Regions from separate parts of the Comamonas sp. 26 genome, predicted to be linked through region 1. Evidence: predicted binding sites of a transcription regulator. Region 1 holds the regulator's gene; each other region holds the start of a gene.
The links. The regulator sigma-54, encoded in region 1, starts transcription at its own class of promoters, with help from an activator protein. The targets are predictions, from matches to a motif close to TGGCANGNAANCTGCTTT.
Positions count from the first base shown of each region.

Region 2: CLU84_RS20165 (ammonium transporter) is a predicted target of sigma-54. The motif match lies at 2,126-2,143, and genes of this name have one in related genera.
Region 3: CLU84_RS00975 (isopenicillin N synthase family dioxygenase) is a predicted target of sigma-54. The motif match lies at 2,837-2,854, and genes of this name have one in related genera.

Region 1 covers NZ_PEFL01000001.1:32,534-37,336, reverse strand. Annotated here, with positions in the region: gene CLU84_RS00175 (DUF711 family protein) at 1-569, shown strand, start outside; gene CLU84_RS00170 (aspartyl/asparaginyl beta-hydroxylase domain-containing protein) at 705-1,628, shown strand; gene CLU84_RS00165 (RNA polymerase factor sigma-54) at 1,706-3,307, opposite strand; gene lptB (LPS export ABC transporter ATP-binding protein) at 3,450-4,232, opposite strand; gene lptA (lipopolysaccharide transport periplasmic protein LptA) at 4,229-4,803, opposite strand, start outside.
Region 2 covers NZ_PEFL01000003.1:439,938-444,740, reverse strand. Annotated here, with positions in the region: gene CLU84_RS20175 (glycerophosphodiester phosphodiesterase family protein) at 1-318, shown strand, start outside; gene CLU84_RS20170 (hypothetical protein) at 469-807, opposite strand; gene CLU84_RS20165 (ammonium transporter) at 857-2,089, opposite strand; gene cynS (cyanase) at 2,268-2,711, shown strand; gene metH (methionine synthase) at 2,807-4,803, opposite strand, start outside.
Region 3 covers NZ_PEFL01000001.1:203,644-208,446, forward strand. Annotated here, with positions in the region: gene CLU84_RS00965 (porin) at 1-1,033, shown strand, start outside; gene CLU84_RS00970 (acyl-CoA-binding protein) at 1,203-1,457, shown strand; gene CLU84_RS00975 (isopenicillin N synthase family dioxygenase) at 1,643-2,638, opposite strand; gene CLU84_RS00980 (ABC transporter substrate-binding protein) at 3,129-4,145, shown strand; gene CLU84_RS00985 (nucleoside deaminase) at 4,159-4,668, shown strand; gene CLU84_RS00990 (ABC transporter substrate-binding protein) at 4,701-4,803, shown strand, end outside.

The DNA of each region.
Region 1 (4,803 bases):
TGGCCTTCGAGCGCCTGAGCCAGTCGCTGACCGCGCATGCCACCGCCATCCAGCGCTGCGCCGATGGCGTGAAACTGGCCGACGGCTGGCGCATTGCGGGCATGGACACCTCGGCGGCCCCCTCCAAGTCCTGCGCCTCCATGGTCGATGTCTATCAACTGCTGGGCGTGCCCTATTTCGGCGCCAGCGGCACGGTGGAAGCCTCGGCCCTGCTGACCCGCGTGTTCAAGTCCGTCCAGGGCGTGACGCCAATTGGCTTTAGCGGCCTGATGCTGGCCGTGACCGAAGACCAAGGCCTGGCCCAGGCCAGCCTGAACAACGAGTTCGATATTCGCGCCCTACTGACTTACAGCAGCGTCTGCGGCATTGGCCTCGACACCGTGCCCGTGCCCGGCGACAGCAGCAATGAGCAGATCGCCGCCGTCATGCGCGACACAGGCACCATGGCCTACCGGCTCAACAAACCGCTGACCGTGCGCCTGTTTCCCGTACCAGGGCTAAAAGCGGGCGATAAAACCGCCTTTGAAAGCGACGACCTCTGCAACTGCGCGGTACTGGCTTTGCCTTGAATTTCATACAAAACAAGGCTCTAGCGCTTATTGATCAAGCGCTAGCAGCTATCGTTATTGATATTCCCCTACCCCGGTTCTGTTTGACCTGCCCCCATGGTCGCCAACGGGGTGCCCCCGGTAAAATTGACCCTTATGGCAAAAATTATCGTTCTGGCACTGGTGCTGCTTTTCTTTGGCTGCGGGCTGTACATGCACCTGCGCGGCAAGGTGCGCCACAAGGTGGTGAAGCAATTGTTTGATCACTCCACGTTCACAGCGCCGTTCAACGTCTTCATGCTGATGTTCAGCAAGGTGCCGCGCACGCCTTATCTGCCCACCAGCACCTTCCCCGAGCTGGCGCCGCTGCAGGCCAACTGGCGCGAGATTCGCGAGGAAGCCGTGAATCTGCAAAAGAACATGCAGATCAAGGCCGCCGCCAACAATGACGACGCGGGTTTCAACTCCTTCTTCAAGACCGGCTGGAAGCGCTTTTACCTGAAGTGGTATGGCGATGCCCACCCGTCTGCCATGGAGCTGTGCCCCAAGACCACCGCACTCGTCAAATCCATTCCCAGCATCAAGGCCGCCATGTTTGCCGAGCTGCCGCCCGGCGCCAAGCTCAATCTGCACCGCGACCCTTATGCCGGCTCGTTGCGCTACCACCTGGCTGTGCTGGCACCCAATGATGACCGCTGCATGATTGAGGTCGACGGCAAGCCCTACAGCTGGCGCGAGGGCGAAGGCGTGATCTTCGACGAGACCTATATGCACTGGGCTGAAAATCGCTCGGAAGGCAACCGCATCGTGCTGTTCTGCGATGTGGAGCGCCCCATGACCAACGGCTTTGCCCAGTGGCTCAACCACTGGCTGGGCAAGAATGTCGTGGCCGCCGCCAGCTCGCCCAATAACGAGGGCGATCCGCGCGGCATGATCAGCAAGCTGTTCAAGATCTCGTTCTACGCCGGCAAGTACCGCCGCGCGTTCCGCAGCTGGAACCCGACGTTCTACAAGATCCTCAAATTTGGATTGATGATTGGCGTGCTGGCTTTGTTTATCTGGTGGTTAATCCCCAGCTAACCATCGGTTAGAGCAAGCCCGCCAAACAAAAAGCCGCTGAGCAATGCATCAGCGGCTTTTTTTATTCCCAGCGATGGCTACAACGCCTTGCGCAGCGTCGTCGTCGGTATCTTGAGCTGCTCGCGGTACTTGGCCACCGTGCGACGCGCGCATTCAATGCCCTGCTCCTTGAGCATATCGGCCAGCTTGGCATCGGATAGCGGCTTTTTAGGACTCTCGGCATCCACAAACTGCTTGATCAGCGCCCGCACTGCGGTGCTGGAGGCGCTGCCGCCGGTCTCCGTTCCCAGACCCGAGCCAAAGAAGTATTTGAGCTCAAACGTGCCCTGCGGCGTGGCCATGTACTTGGCCGTGGTCACACGGCTGATGGTGGATTCGTGCAGGCCCAGCTGATCGGCAATATCGCGCAGCACCAGCGGGCGCATGGCCAGCTCGCCATGCACAAAGAAGTTTTTCTGCCGCTCCACAATCGCTTGCGACACGCGCAAGATGGTGTCAAAGCGCTGCTGAATGTTCTTGATGAACCAGCGCGCCTCCTGCAATTGCTGTTGCAGCGCGGCATGGCCTTCGCTGCTTTTGTGGCGGCGCAGCACGCCTGCGTAAATGTCATGCACCCGCAGGCGCGGCATCACATCGGCATTGAGCTGCACGGAAAAATCGACGCGCCCTGAGCTGACGCGCACCGGACGCACGATGACATCGGGGACGATGATATTGCGCTCCACATCCACAAAGCGGCGACCGGGGCGCGGCTCCAGCCCCGCAATAAGGCTCATGGCTTCGCGCAGCGGCTCCTCGCGCGCGCCGCACAGGCTGGTGAGCTTGCGCAGGTCGCGCCGCGCCAGCAAGTCCATGGGCTGCTTGCAAATGGCCTGCGCCAGCTTCAAGCGGTTCATGTGCGCCTCGGTCGTGCCTTCGTCCTCAGCGGTGTGAATCAAATCACGCAGCTGCAGCTGCAGGCATTCGGACAGATCACGCGCACCCACGCCCACAGGCTCCAGACTTTGCAGCAGCTTCAGCGCAATGGCAAAGCGCTGCTCCAGCTCTTCGCGCTCTTCCAGATCGTCGCCCGCCAGACTCCGGGCCAGCTCCTGCAACGGGTCTTCAAGGTAGCCGTCGTCGTTGAGCGATTCGATCAAAAAGCGTAGCGCCGCGCAGTCTTCGGCACCCAGACGCAGGCTAAGCGCTTGCCGGTGCAGAAATGCGGTCAGGCTTTCGTGCTCGCGGGCCAGATCAATGGCATCGGTTTCGCCATCACCATCGCGGTTGCGGGTGGAGCCACTGCCCGAGGGGGAGTCCCACTCGCTGCTGGATTCACCGCCCCACTCGCCATCCTGGCCGTCAATGCCGTCGGCATCCCAGTTCAGTGCTTCCGGGGTTTCGGCGCTGGGGGTCTCTGCTACAGAGTCAGTAGCTGTTTGCGCCTGTCCTGTCTCTTTTTCAGATGAAATATGGTCTGAAGCGCTGTATTCATGAGCGGTAGGCGCTATCTCCGCAGGAGCATCGCTTCCTGCATCAGCCTCATCGCCAGCGCGTTCCAGAAATGGGTTGTCGACCAGCATCTGTTCGACTTCCTGCGCCAGCTCCAGCGTGGACAGCTGCAGCAGCTGAATGGACTGCTGCAACTGCGGCGTGAGCGAGAGATGCTGCGAAACGCGTAGCGAGAGACCTGGCTTCATCAGCTAAATGCCTCCAGCCGGCGGCTGCAGCAAATGCTCGCGCCACTCAGAATTCGCCGCCGTGCGGCTTCAATGCGCTGGCCCGCAGCGCTGGTCAACGCCAGTGCCGGGGGGAATGTGAGAGAGCGAAAGCCTGCGCTCATCACATACGGAAATGTTCGCCCAGGTAGACGCGGCGCACATCGGCGTTCTCCACAATCTCCTCGGGGGTGCCTTCGGCCAGCACATGCCCATCGCTGATGATGAAAGCATGGTCGCAAATGCCCAGTGTTTCGCGCACGTTGTGGTCGGTAATCAGCACACCAATGCCGCGCTCCTTGAGGAAGCCAATGATGCGCTGAATCTCGATCACGGCAATCGGATCGATACCGGCAAAGGGTTCATCCAGCAGAATGAAACGCGGCTGAGTCGCCAGTGCACGCGCGATTTCCACGCGGCGACGCTCACCGCCGGACAGCGCCAGCGCGGGCGACTGGCGCAGGTGCTCAACGCGCAGCTCCTGCAGCAGGCCGGTCAGGCGTTTTTCGATCTCGCCCTGCGTCAGCGCCTTGCCCTGCTCGTCTTTTTGCAGCTCCAGCACGGCGCGCACATTGTCTTCCACGCTGAGCTTGCGGAAGATGGATGCTTCCTGAGGCAGATAGGACAGGCCCAGGCGCGAGCGCTGGTGAATAGGCATGCCTCCGACAGGCTGACCATCAATAAAGATCTCGCCACCATCGCTGCGCACCAGACCCACGATCATGTAAAACGATGTGGTCTTACCCGCACCATTAGGGCCGAGCAGACCGACCACCTCGCCTTTTTGCACGGACAGGGACACGTCCTTGACCACCTTGCGGCTGCCATAGGACTTGGCCAGATGCTTGGCTTCCAGACGACTCGTAGACTCGCCGGTGCGGCTGCTGGAGAAGGTGGGCTCAATCATTTCTTCTCGTCCGCCTTCTCGCCACCCAGAGTCATGCTCTGGCGCAATTGCGTAGCCGGTGTCGCAGGCTTGGGCTGAGCGCCCGGCGTGCCTTCCTTGGGTGCCATGATGGCGCGCACACGACCGCCCTGACCGATGGAAGAGCTGGGCAAGCCGCCGCTGGTCTTCTCGCCATCGACCGTATAGACGTCCGTGATGTTGTTGTAGACGATGATGGAGCCGGTGACCTGATCACTGAGCTGGCCGCCACGGTAGCGGCGCATCTCGCCACGGCGAATGAACTTGACGATATCGGCCTTGCCGTCGTACTCGATGACTTCGCCTTCGCCTTCGATGAATTCTTCAGGCTGACCCGGCACACTGTCGCGCTTCTGGCGGAAGAAGGCGCGCTTGCCCGGCTCGGCCTTGATCACTCCGAACTGGTAGCCCTCGGCATCCTGGCGCACATCCAGCTGTACGCCACGCAGCACGATGGTGCCCTTGGTCATCACCACATTACCGGTGAAGACGCTGGTCTGCTGCAGCTCGTCGTGGCGCAGCGCATCCGCCTCGATATTCATGGGCTTGGCGC
Region 2 (4,803 bases), on a different contig from region 1:
ACCTATGCCGATGGCATTGGCCCCTGGAAGCCCCAGGTGCTGGCCCACTCTGTCGTGCCATACCTTGCCGGTGCAAGCCTAAAGGATGTGAATACGCTGAAAGACACTGGCCTGATTGCCAATGCGCACAAGGCGGGACTGGTGGTGCACAGCTTTACCTTCCGTGATGAAGCGGCGCGCCTGGCAGGCATTTACAAGGGCGATCCGGTGCAGGAATTCCTCGCCTACTTCCGCCTGGGCATTGATGGTGTCTTCACCGATTTCACCGCCACAGGCATCAAAGCGCGTGAGGCTTATGAAAAAGAGCTGAAAAAGTAAGCCGGTATCCCTGGCCACTTTTTTCCTGCACTCTTGCGCGGCGCATCAAGCACCGCGGCCCAACGCCCAAGGCACTTCGGTGCCTTGGGTTTTTTCTTGCACCTGCCCCACCATAGCCGGCATTGCATCCGCCTTTCGGCCTGCGCTTTCTCAGCGCAACCCTCCGACATAGCGCGGTGCGCTGCGCGGCAGTATCTGCGGCTCCTGCGCAAGAGCGGGTGCAGAGGCACTTGCCGCCACAGGAGCAGGGCTTGATGTACCACCACGCCTAGGCGTTCCAGGACTACTCCAGCTGCCCTGCAAGCGCTGGGCCAGTCTGGCCAATTCCTCGTCGGCTTTTTCATGGGCATGCGCCAGCGCAAAATCCGCCATGGCCTGCGCATAGAGCTGATTGCCAGCCATCCATTCGGTATCTGTCACCCTCCCCGTCTTGCGGCGCAAAACCACATGCAGATGGGCGGCTATTGCCAGCCGTTCGCTGTCCTCCATACAAGCACCTCCTGACGTTTGACTCAAGCAAAGCGCGCGTACAGCTGTTTCAGTGCTGACGCTCCAGATGCAGGCTGATGTCCAGCCCTTCCATTTCCTGTACAGAATCCACCCGCAGTGGCATGACCAGGCGAATCAAAAACAACAAGACGGCCGTTCCCATCGCGCTGTAGGCAGCGACGGCCAATACGGCGACCAGCTGATTGAGCACGGTGGGGCTGGTGCCTGCGATCACTGGATCAGCAAACACGGCGGTCAGCACCGACCCGACGATACCGCCCACACCATGCACACCAAACACGTCCAGCGAATCATCGGCACCCAGACGGCGCTTAAGCCAGGTCGCGCCCCAAAAGCAGACCACGCCAGCAATCAAACCCATCAAGGCAGCGCTACCTACTTGCACGAAACCCGCAGCTGGCGTAATGGCCACCAGACCGCCAATCAGACCCGACAGCAGCCCCAGCAACGTGGGGGCTCCTCGCACCACCCACTCCATCAGCATCCATGCCAGGCCACCCGCAGCGGCGGCCACTAAAGTGACTACAAAAGCCAGTGCCGCACGCCCATCGGCAGAAAGGGCAGAGCCCGCGTTAAAGCCAAACCAGCCAAACAGCAGCAGCGCAGTACCAATGGCTGTCCAGCCCAGGCTATGCGGCTCAAAAGCCTCGGTTCCATAACCACGTCTGCGCCCCAGCATGGTGGCGCAGACCAAGGCCGCCACACCAGCATTCACATGCACCACAGCGCCCCCAGCAAAATCAAGTGCACCAAGTTGGTTCAACCAGCCGCCACCCTCCCACACCCAGTGGGCGACAGGGGCATAGACCACCACACTCCACAGCGCGGCAAACACCAGCAACGCGGCAAAACGCATGCGCTCCACCACGGCACCCACAATCAGACAGGTGGTGATGATGGCAAAGGCGGCCTGAAACAGCGCATAGGCTGCCTCTGGCAAATGCGGCGCCAGATGGCTGACGGAGAGCATGCTTCGCTTGCCGTCGTAATGCAGCGAAGAGAACCAGGCGCGGCTTAGATTGCCCAGCCACGGAGAGTCTGCAGAGAAGGCCAGCGAGTAGCCCAATGCGAACCAGGTCAGCGTCACGATGCAGGCTACGGCAAAGACCGCTGCCAGGGTATTGACCACATTCTTGCGGCGCACCAGCCCCGCGTAGAAAAGCGCAATCCCCGGCAGCGTCATCAACAGCACCAGGGCTGCAGAAATCATCACCCACGCTGTGTCTGCCTTGTCGATGGCAGAAAACGGCACCATTTCCATGCACTCCCTCCCTCGGTCAGTAGTTTTGACAGGAGGTAAGCAGCTTTTGTGCCAAAGAGTAACGAAGCCACACTACTACAGGCCCGGTTCTTGCATTCATTTGTCTGGCTGGTGACGGCAGGCACGATTCGCGTGCCGCGCCTGTCACTCACAGATTCCACTGTCTGAGGAGACTTTTATGAATCGCAACGACGTTACCGAGAAAATCATTGACACCAAAGTGAATCAAGGCCTGAAATGGGAGGACATTGCCAAGGCCGTAGGCCTGAGCAAGGAGTGGGTCACCGCAGGCTGCCTGGGCCAGATGACGTTCAATGCAGCGCAGGCGGCCACGCTGGCCGGTATTTTTTCGCTCACCGAGGAAGAGACGCGATGGCTTCAGGTCGTGCCTTACAAGGGCTCCTTGCCAACCGCCGTGCCCACCGATCCATTGATCTATCGCTGGTATGAAATCGTCAGCGTTTACGGCAGCACCATCAAGGAACTGATTCACGAAGAATTCGGCGACGGCATCATGAGCGCCATCGATTTCAGCATGGACATACAGCGCGAACCCCATGCCAATGGCGACCGCGTGCAAGTGCTGCTTTCAGGCAAATTCCTGCCCTACAAGTCCTCTTGAGCGGCTTTAGCTCAGCGCCACGGCTTTGGGGCTGACTACAAGCGTCAAACAAAAAGGCCATGCATGCACGGCCTTTGAAGGAAGCCAATGTGGCCTTAGCCCAGATTGGGCGCCAGGAAGCGGCGCAGTTCCTCAATATCCATGCCGCGGCGCTCGGCCATGTCGGCCAACTGGTCTTCGCCAATCTGGCCCACGTTGAAGTACACCGCTTCAGGGTTGCCGATGTAGAAGCCGCTCACACTCGATGCAGGGTTCATCGCCAGACTCTCGGTCAGCGTCATGCCAATGTCGTCGGCCTGCAGCGCCTTGAACAGATCGATCTTGGCCGTGTGGTCGGGACATGCGGGGTAGCCGGGAGCCGGGCGAATGCCCTTGTACTGCTCTTTGATGAGTTCCTCGTTGCTGAGGGTTTCATCTTCGGCGTACCCCCACAAATCCTTGCGCACGCGCTGGTGCAGGCATTCGGCAAAGGCTTCGGCCAGGCGGTCAGCCAGGGCCTTGAACATGATGCCGCTGTAGTCGTCCAGCGCGGCTTCAAATTCCTTGTCCTTCTTCTCGGCACCAATGCCGGCGGTCACGGCAAACATGCCGGCGTAGTCTTTGATGCCTGATTCCTTGGTGGCGACAAAATCGCTCAGGCAACGGCTGGGGCGCATCACGCCATCCACCATCTGCTTTTCGGTCTGCTGGCGCATGCCGTACCAGGTCATTAGCACTTCGCTGCGCGACTCGTCGGTGTAGAACTCAATGTCGTCGCCCACGCGGTTGGCGGGGAACAAGCCCATCACGCCATTGGCCTGCAGCCAGCGGCCTTTGATGATTTTCTTGAGCATGGCCTTGGCATCGGCTTGCACATTGCGCGCTTGCTCACCCACGATTTCATCGTCGAGGATGGCGGGGTAAGCGCCTGCCAGATCCCAGGTCTGGAAGAACGGGCCCCAGTCGATGTACTGAGCGATCTCGGCCAGGTCAAAGTTCTTGAACACGCGGCGGCCCATGGTGCGCGGCGCCACGGGTGCGTGGTTGACCACGGTGGCATTGGCGCGGATTTGCGCCAGCGTCCACAGCGGTGTTTTCTTTTTGTTGGCATGCTGAGTGCGTACCTTGTCGTAGTCAGCCTCCACCTCCTGCAGATAGGCGTCCTTGTTCTCGCCCAGCAGACTCTGCGCCACGCTGACCGAACGCGAGGCATCGGGCACGTAGAGCACCGGGCCTTCGTACTTGGGCGCGATCTTCACGGCCGTGTGCACGCGCGAGCAGGTGGCGCCACCGATCAGCAGCGGAATCTTCTTGATGCGGAAGTAGTCGTCCTTGTGCATCTCGCCGGCCACGTACTGCATCTCTTCCAGGCTGGGGGTGATCAGCCCCGACAAACCGATGATGTCTGCGCCCTCGGCCTTGGCACGCGCCAGAATTTCGTGGCAAGGCACCATCACGCCCATGTTGATGACTTCGAAGTTATTGCACTGCAGCACCACAGTGACGATGTTCTTGCCGATGTCGTGCACGTCGCCCTTGACGGTGGCGATCACGATCTTGCCGCGGCTGGTCACGTCCAGGCCCGCCGCTTCTTGCTGGCGCTTTTCTTCCTCGATATAGGGCACCAGGTGAGCCACGGCCTGCTTCATCACGCGGGCCGATTTGACCACCTGCGGCAGGAACATCTTGCCTGCACCAAACAGGTCGCCCACCACGTTCATGCCATCCATCAGCGGGCCTTCAATCACGTGCAACGGGCGACCGCCACCTTGCACCACGAGCTGCTGATACGCCTCTTCTGTGTCTTCGGTAATGAAGTCGGTAATGCCATGCACCAGTGCATGCGACAAGCGCTCGCCCACCGTCTTCGGAGCATCAGGCGTGCCACGCCATTCAAGCTTCTTGCTCTCATCCTTGGCGCCACTCTTGGCGCTGTCGGCCACTTCAACCAAGCGCTCACCGGCGTCTGGGCGGCGGTTCAGCACCACATCTTCCACGCGCTCACGAAGCGTTGGCTCGAGGTCGTCGTACACCCCCACCATGCCGGCGTTGACGATGCCCATGTCCATGCCCGCAGCAATCGCGTGGTACAGGAACACGGTGTGGATGGCCT
Region 3 (4,803 bases), 170 kb from region 1:
GGCCTTGTCGCCCTCAGGCAATCTGGCCAGTCGTCTGGGCGTTCGCGCTGTTGAAGATCTGGGAGGCGGAATGTCTGCAAGCATGTGGCTTGAGGCTCCCGTGACCAACGATACGGGTGGTGGCGCGCTGAACTTTGGGCGGCGTTCCACCGTCAGCCTGACAGGCAACTGGGGCGAGCTGCGTCTCGGGCGAGACCACACGCCGTCGTTTCTGAATGACTGGGCGTTTGATCCTTACACCGTCAACGGCGTGGGTGTGAATCTGCTGGCCGTGGTCAGCAGCAACCTGGCCATTAACCGTGCGCTGAGTACACAGACTACCGGCACATTGACCGAGCGCTTGCTGGGCAATGGTCTGTCGGCAGGTACGGATAACTATCTGCGTGCTAATAACTCCATTGGCTACCACCTGCCAACAGGGCTGGGCGGTGTTTACGGTCAGCTGATGTATGCCTTTCCAGAAAATGATTCCAGGCGTGGCCGCTATGCGGGCGGGCGCATCGGCTGGGCCAGTGGCCCCACCGATATCGCGCTGGGTTATGGCGAAAGCATGCTGGGTACTTTCAATGGCCGAAAGGAAACCATCAAGTCATTGAACCTGGGTGGGTCGTACAACTTTGGCCCAGTCAAGGTTCTGGGTGAGTGGTCGCAGGTGCGCAATGCGCGCAGCGATGTTCAGGCCACTGACCGCTATGACGGGCTGCTGGCCGGTGTGCAGATCCCTGTCGGGCTCCATCAGCTCAGGGCATCGGTGGCGCGGGTGCAATTCAAGAACGGCCAGGGAACGGGCGACGCATCGGTGAACAAGCTGGCCCTGGGCTATGTGCACAACCTCTCCAAACGCACGGCACTGTACACCACGGTGTCACGTATCAGTGTGAGCAATGGGCACAACAACCCGGCTGTGATGGGTGTGACGCCGCTGGCCGTCAGCAGCCCAGTCATCATGCCGCAACCAGCCTACAGCAACAGCCCTGGAATGCAGCCACGCAGCGCATTGGGCTTTGATATGGGTCTGCGCATGGTGTTCTGAGGCCGGGCTGGCGTGCATGGCAGACGTGACTGTGAAGCGCAAACCTGGCTTTCAGCACGTACTGCGTTTCTGTGGTTGTGCACTTTGCGAAATAAAAAGAACGGTCGTTCTAATTTGATGGATTTTTGGCTACACTGCACTGAACTACTCAAAGCCCAGGAGGCCCTTCATGTCCGATCTGAACACCACGTTTGAAGAAGCCGTCAAGAATTCCACCTCGATCAGCGAGCGCCCTGATAACGCCACGCTGCTCAAGATCTATGGACTGTACAAGCAGGCCACAGATGGAGACAACGAGACCAAGAAGCCCAGCTTCACCGACATGGTGGCGCGTGCCAAGTGGGATGCCTGGGCCAAGCTCGAAGGCACCTCGTCAGATGAAGCCAAGCAGCTGTACATCGATCTCATCGCGTCGCTGCGCTGATCTGCGCCGCCCCTGATTACCGACAAGGCCCCGAGTTCCGGGGCCTTGTCGTTTCAATTCAGACCACATCACACCACGCCAAAGGCGGGGGGCTGGACCCCAAGCCAGGGATACCGAGGAAGGGGCGCCCCGCCCCGAAGGTGTCGTCCCCCTCAGGGGGAAGCGGCGCAGCCGCTCAGGGGGGATCAATACCTATTCGAGAAGTTGGCAGAGATGCGCTGTCGCAAATAATCCGCCCCTGTGATGGGCGGATATTTTTTGCCCGGCCCTTCAATGACCGCATCTTCGTTGGCCTGGCAAAAGAACGCCAGGCTGTAGCGCGAGCCCTGGTATTCATGGGGCTGCGGGTTGCGTACGCGGTGAAAGTTGCTGGGTAGCTGGTCGTCGCTCCAGCGCGTCAGCATGTCACCGATATTGCAGGTGATGACGCCGTCCACGGGCTCTACCGGCGTCCATTGCTGAGCTTCGGCCTCTTTTCCTGGCAGCACCTGCAGGCCGCCTTGTCGGGCGCGCTGGAACAGCAGGGTCAGGCAATCAAAGTCGGTATGCGCACCTGCACGCCACAAGCCTGTTTCTTCTTTCAATGCCGGGTCGACCGCAAAGTAATGCAGCATGCGCAGAGTGCTCTGGTAGCTGGGCACTGCTGGGTTGTGCGCGCGGGTAAAGAAGTCTTCGTCAAAGCCCAGCTTGTAGGCAAAGCAAGACAGCAGCTGCATGCCCACCTTCCAGCATTGCTGCTCAAACTCCAGTGTGGCTTGCTGGAAACCTGAAAGCTCCTCTTCACCGGGCCACAGCCCTTGCATGCGCGGGCGTGTGACTTGATAAGACTCCTTCTGGTCCGGTGTCTTGGTGGATGGGCGAATCTGCGCCTTGTGCTCCCAGCCGGCATTGCGTGCCAGCGGCCATTGCGCCTTCACTTCTGCGGGCTGGGCAAAGAACTGCTGCGCACGCTCAAACGCCGCATCGATATCGGCCTGCGCAATGCCGTGACCTGAAACCTGAAAAAAGCCGATGTCTACAGCGGCGCTCCACAGCTGTTCGGCAATTTCCGGCCTGCGCGCTTCAAAGTTGCTGATGTCGATGACGCGCACTTCGCGGGCGCTGGTCTCTACGCCCTGTCCGCCCATGCGGGCTTCCTTGTCGAGTTCGTCCAGTGCGTAAGTGGATTGGTTGGCATTCATGGTCTGCATAAGTCTCTCTCTTGCAATGACTTCAGACGCACGCGCATGGAGCGTTGGCTTGAGATGGCGTGCCTCTGAAGTATGAGGAACAAGTGCGGCCAAAGCCGTACCCGCTTCAAGAGCAATGACCCGCGAAGCTGCTGAATCTCTGGTTGAGAACAGTGCACCGTGCTGAACGCTTCTACTCTTGATTGAAGTGCAGCAAACACCGTGCCAGCAAGGCTTACGGGATAGATGGCGGCATTTTTGGTGCATTGCTTCAACTTGGTGCAGACCTGTGCATCAACGCATGCACAGTGGTGGTTACCTTGCACCGTTGTGAGTCGTTGGCACTACTTTTCAGAGGCGTCAAAAAGCAGGCACGCCAATTGCTTAGTTGATGAACGAGTAGAAGCGTTCAGCCTGCCATTCGCGCAGCGCCCGGAAATTGCTCATGTTCTGCCAGTGGCTGTGCTGCTGGATATGTGCCCCAAGACTTGAGAGTTCCGCCATGCAACGTCGTCATTTTCTCGCTGCCTTACCCCTATGTTCTGCGCCCTGGGTGCATGCGCAGAACAAGTCGCTGACTCCGCTGAAATTCACGCTGGACTTTCGCGTCACTTCGCAGACGGCACCGTTTTTTCTGGCGCTGCAAAACGGCTACTACCGCGAAGAAGGGCTGGATGTAAGTCTGGACGTGGGCTCGGGCTCGGTGGCTTCGATTACCCGCATTGCCAGCGGCGCCTACCAGCTGGGTCTGGGCGATATCAGCTCGCTGATCGAGTTCAATGCACAGAATGCTGGAACGCCCCGTGTGCAGGCCGTCTACCAGTACTACAACCGCGCGCCCTTCGTCATCATTGGGCGCAAAGATCGCGGAATCACCTCTGACTTCCTGAGCCTCAAGGGCAAGAAGGTCGCCGCTGCGGCGGTGGAGTCCACACGCCGTGCATGGCCCATGGTGGCGCGCAACAAGCATCTGCCTGCCGATCTGTTTTCATGGTCTACCACCGAGTTCTCAGCCCGCGATAACGTGATGGTGCGTGGTGATGTCGATGCCGCCACTTATTTCCATGACTCTGCGGTGTCGCTGTTTGCGCGCATCAAGCCCGAGGAACTTTCCATACTGCACTACACCGATGCTGGCGTGCAGCTGTATGGCAACGCCATCCTTGCTTCCAGCGCATTGATTGCTGAAAAGCCGCAGCTGGTTGCCGCCTTTTTGCGGGCCACCAACCGCGCGATTGTGGAGTGCATTGCCAACCCGGCCGCTGCAATCGCCGCCGTGCGCCAGCGCGAGCCGATTCTGGATGAGAAAACGGAGCTGGCGCGCTGGGCCATCACCACCCAGTACATCGCTGCGGCAGACACGAAAAGCCATGGTTTGGGCGACTTCAGCAAGCGCCTTCTGGAGCAGCAGGTGGACAGCGTGGTGCAGACCTTTGCGCTCAAAACAATGCCATCGGCGGATGCCCTGTTCAATAGCAGCATGTTGCCGCCCAAGTCGGTGCGAATGCTCAAGGCCTGAGGAGCAGATGCACATGTCTTTGCCTCAAGAACAAATACTCAATGACGTGGATGGCCGCTATCTGCGCCAGGCCATCACCTTGGCCGACAGGGCGCGTGAACGCGGCAACCGCCCGTTTGGGGCGCTGATTGTGGCGGCCGATGGGCGCGTGCTGGCCGAGGCCAGTAACGCCAACGGCGAAAGCGGCGACTGCACGGCCCATGCCGAGCTGTCGGCCATTCGCCTGGCCAGCCCGCTGTACTGCCGTGATGCGCTGGCCACCGCCACGCTGTACTCATCGGCCGAGCCCTGCGTGATGTGCGCGGGCGCGATCTTCTGGTCGGCCATTGGCCGCGTGGTCTATGGCATTGATGCCGAGCGCCTGCGCGTATTCCGTGGCGAGAGACTGGATCAAAAGGATGCAGAGCTGTCTTGTCGCGACGTTTTTGAGCGTTCGTCACACGCCATTGAATGTATCGGTCCGTCACTCATAGACGAGGCGAGTCAGTCGCACCAAGGCGGCTGGAAAAGCGGAACGAATTGAATTTTTACAAGCCAACGAGAGAGGAATTCACCATGCAAACCAAGCGACTGTTCATGCAGACCGTGCTGGCTCTGGGTGCTTGCGCCAGCGCCACGGCAGCCTTTGCCGCCACGCCCATCAAGTTTCAGCTGGACT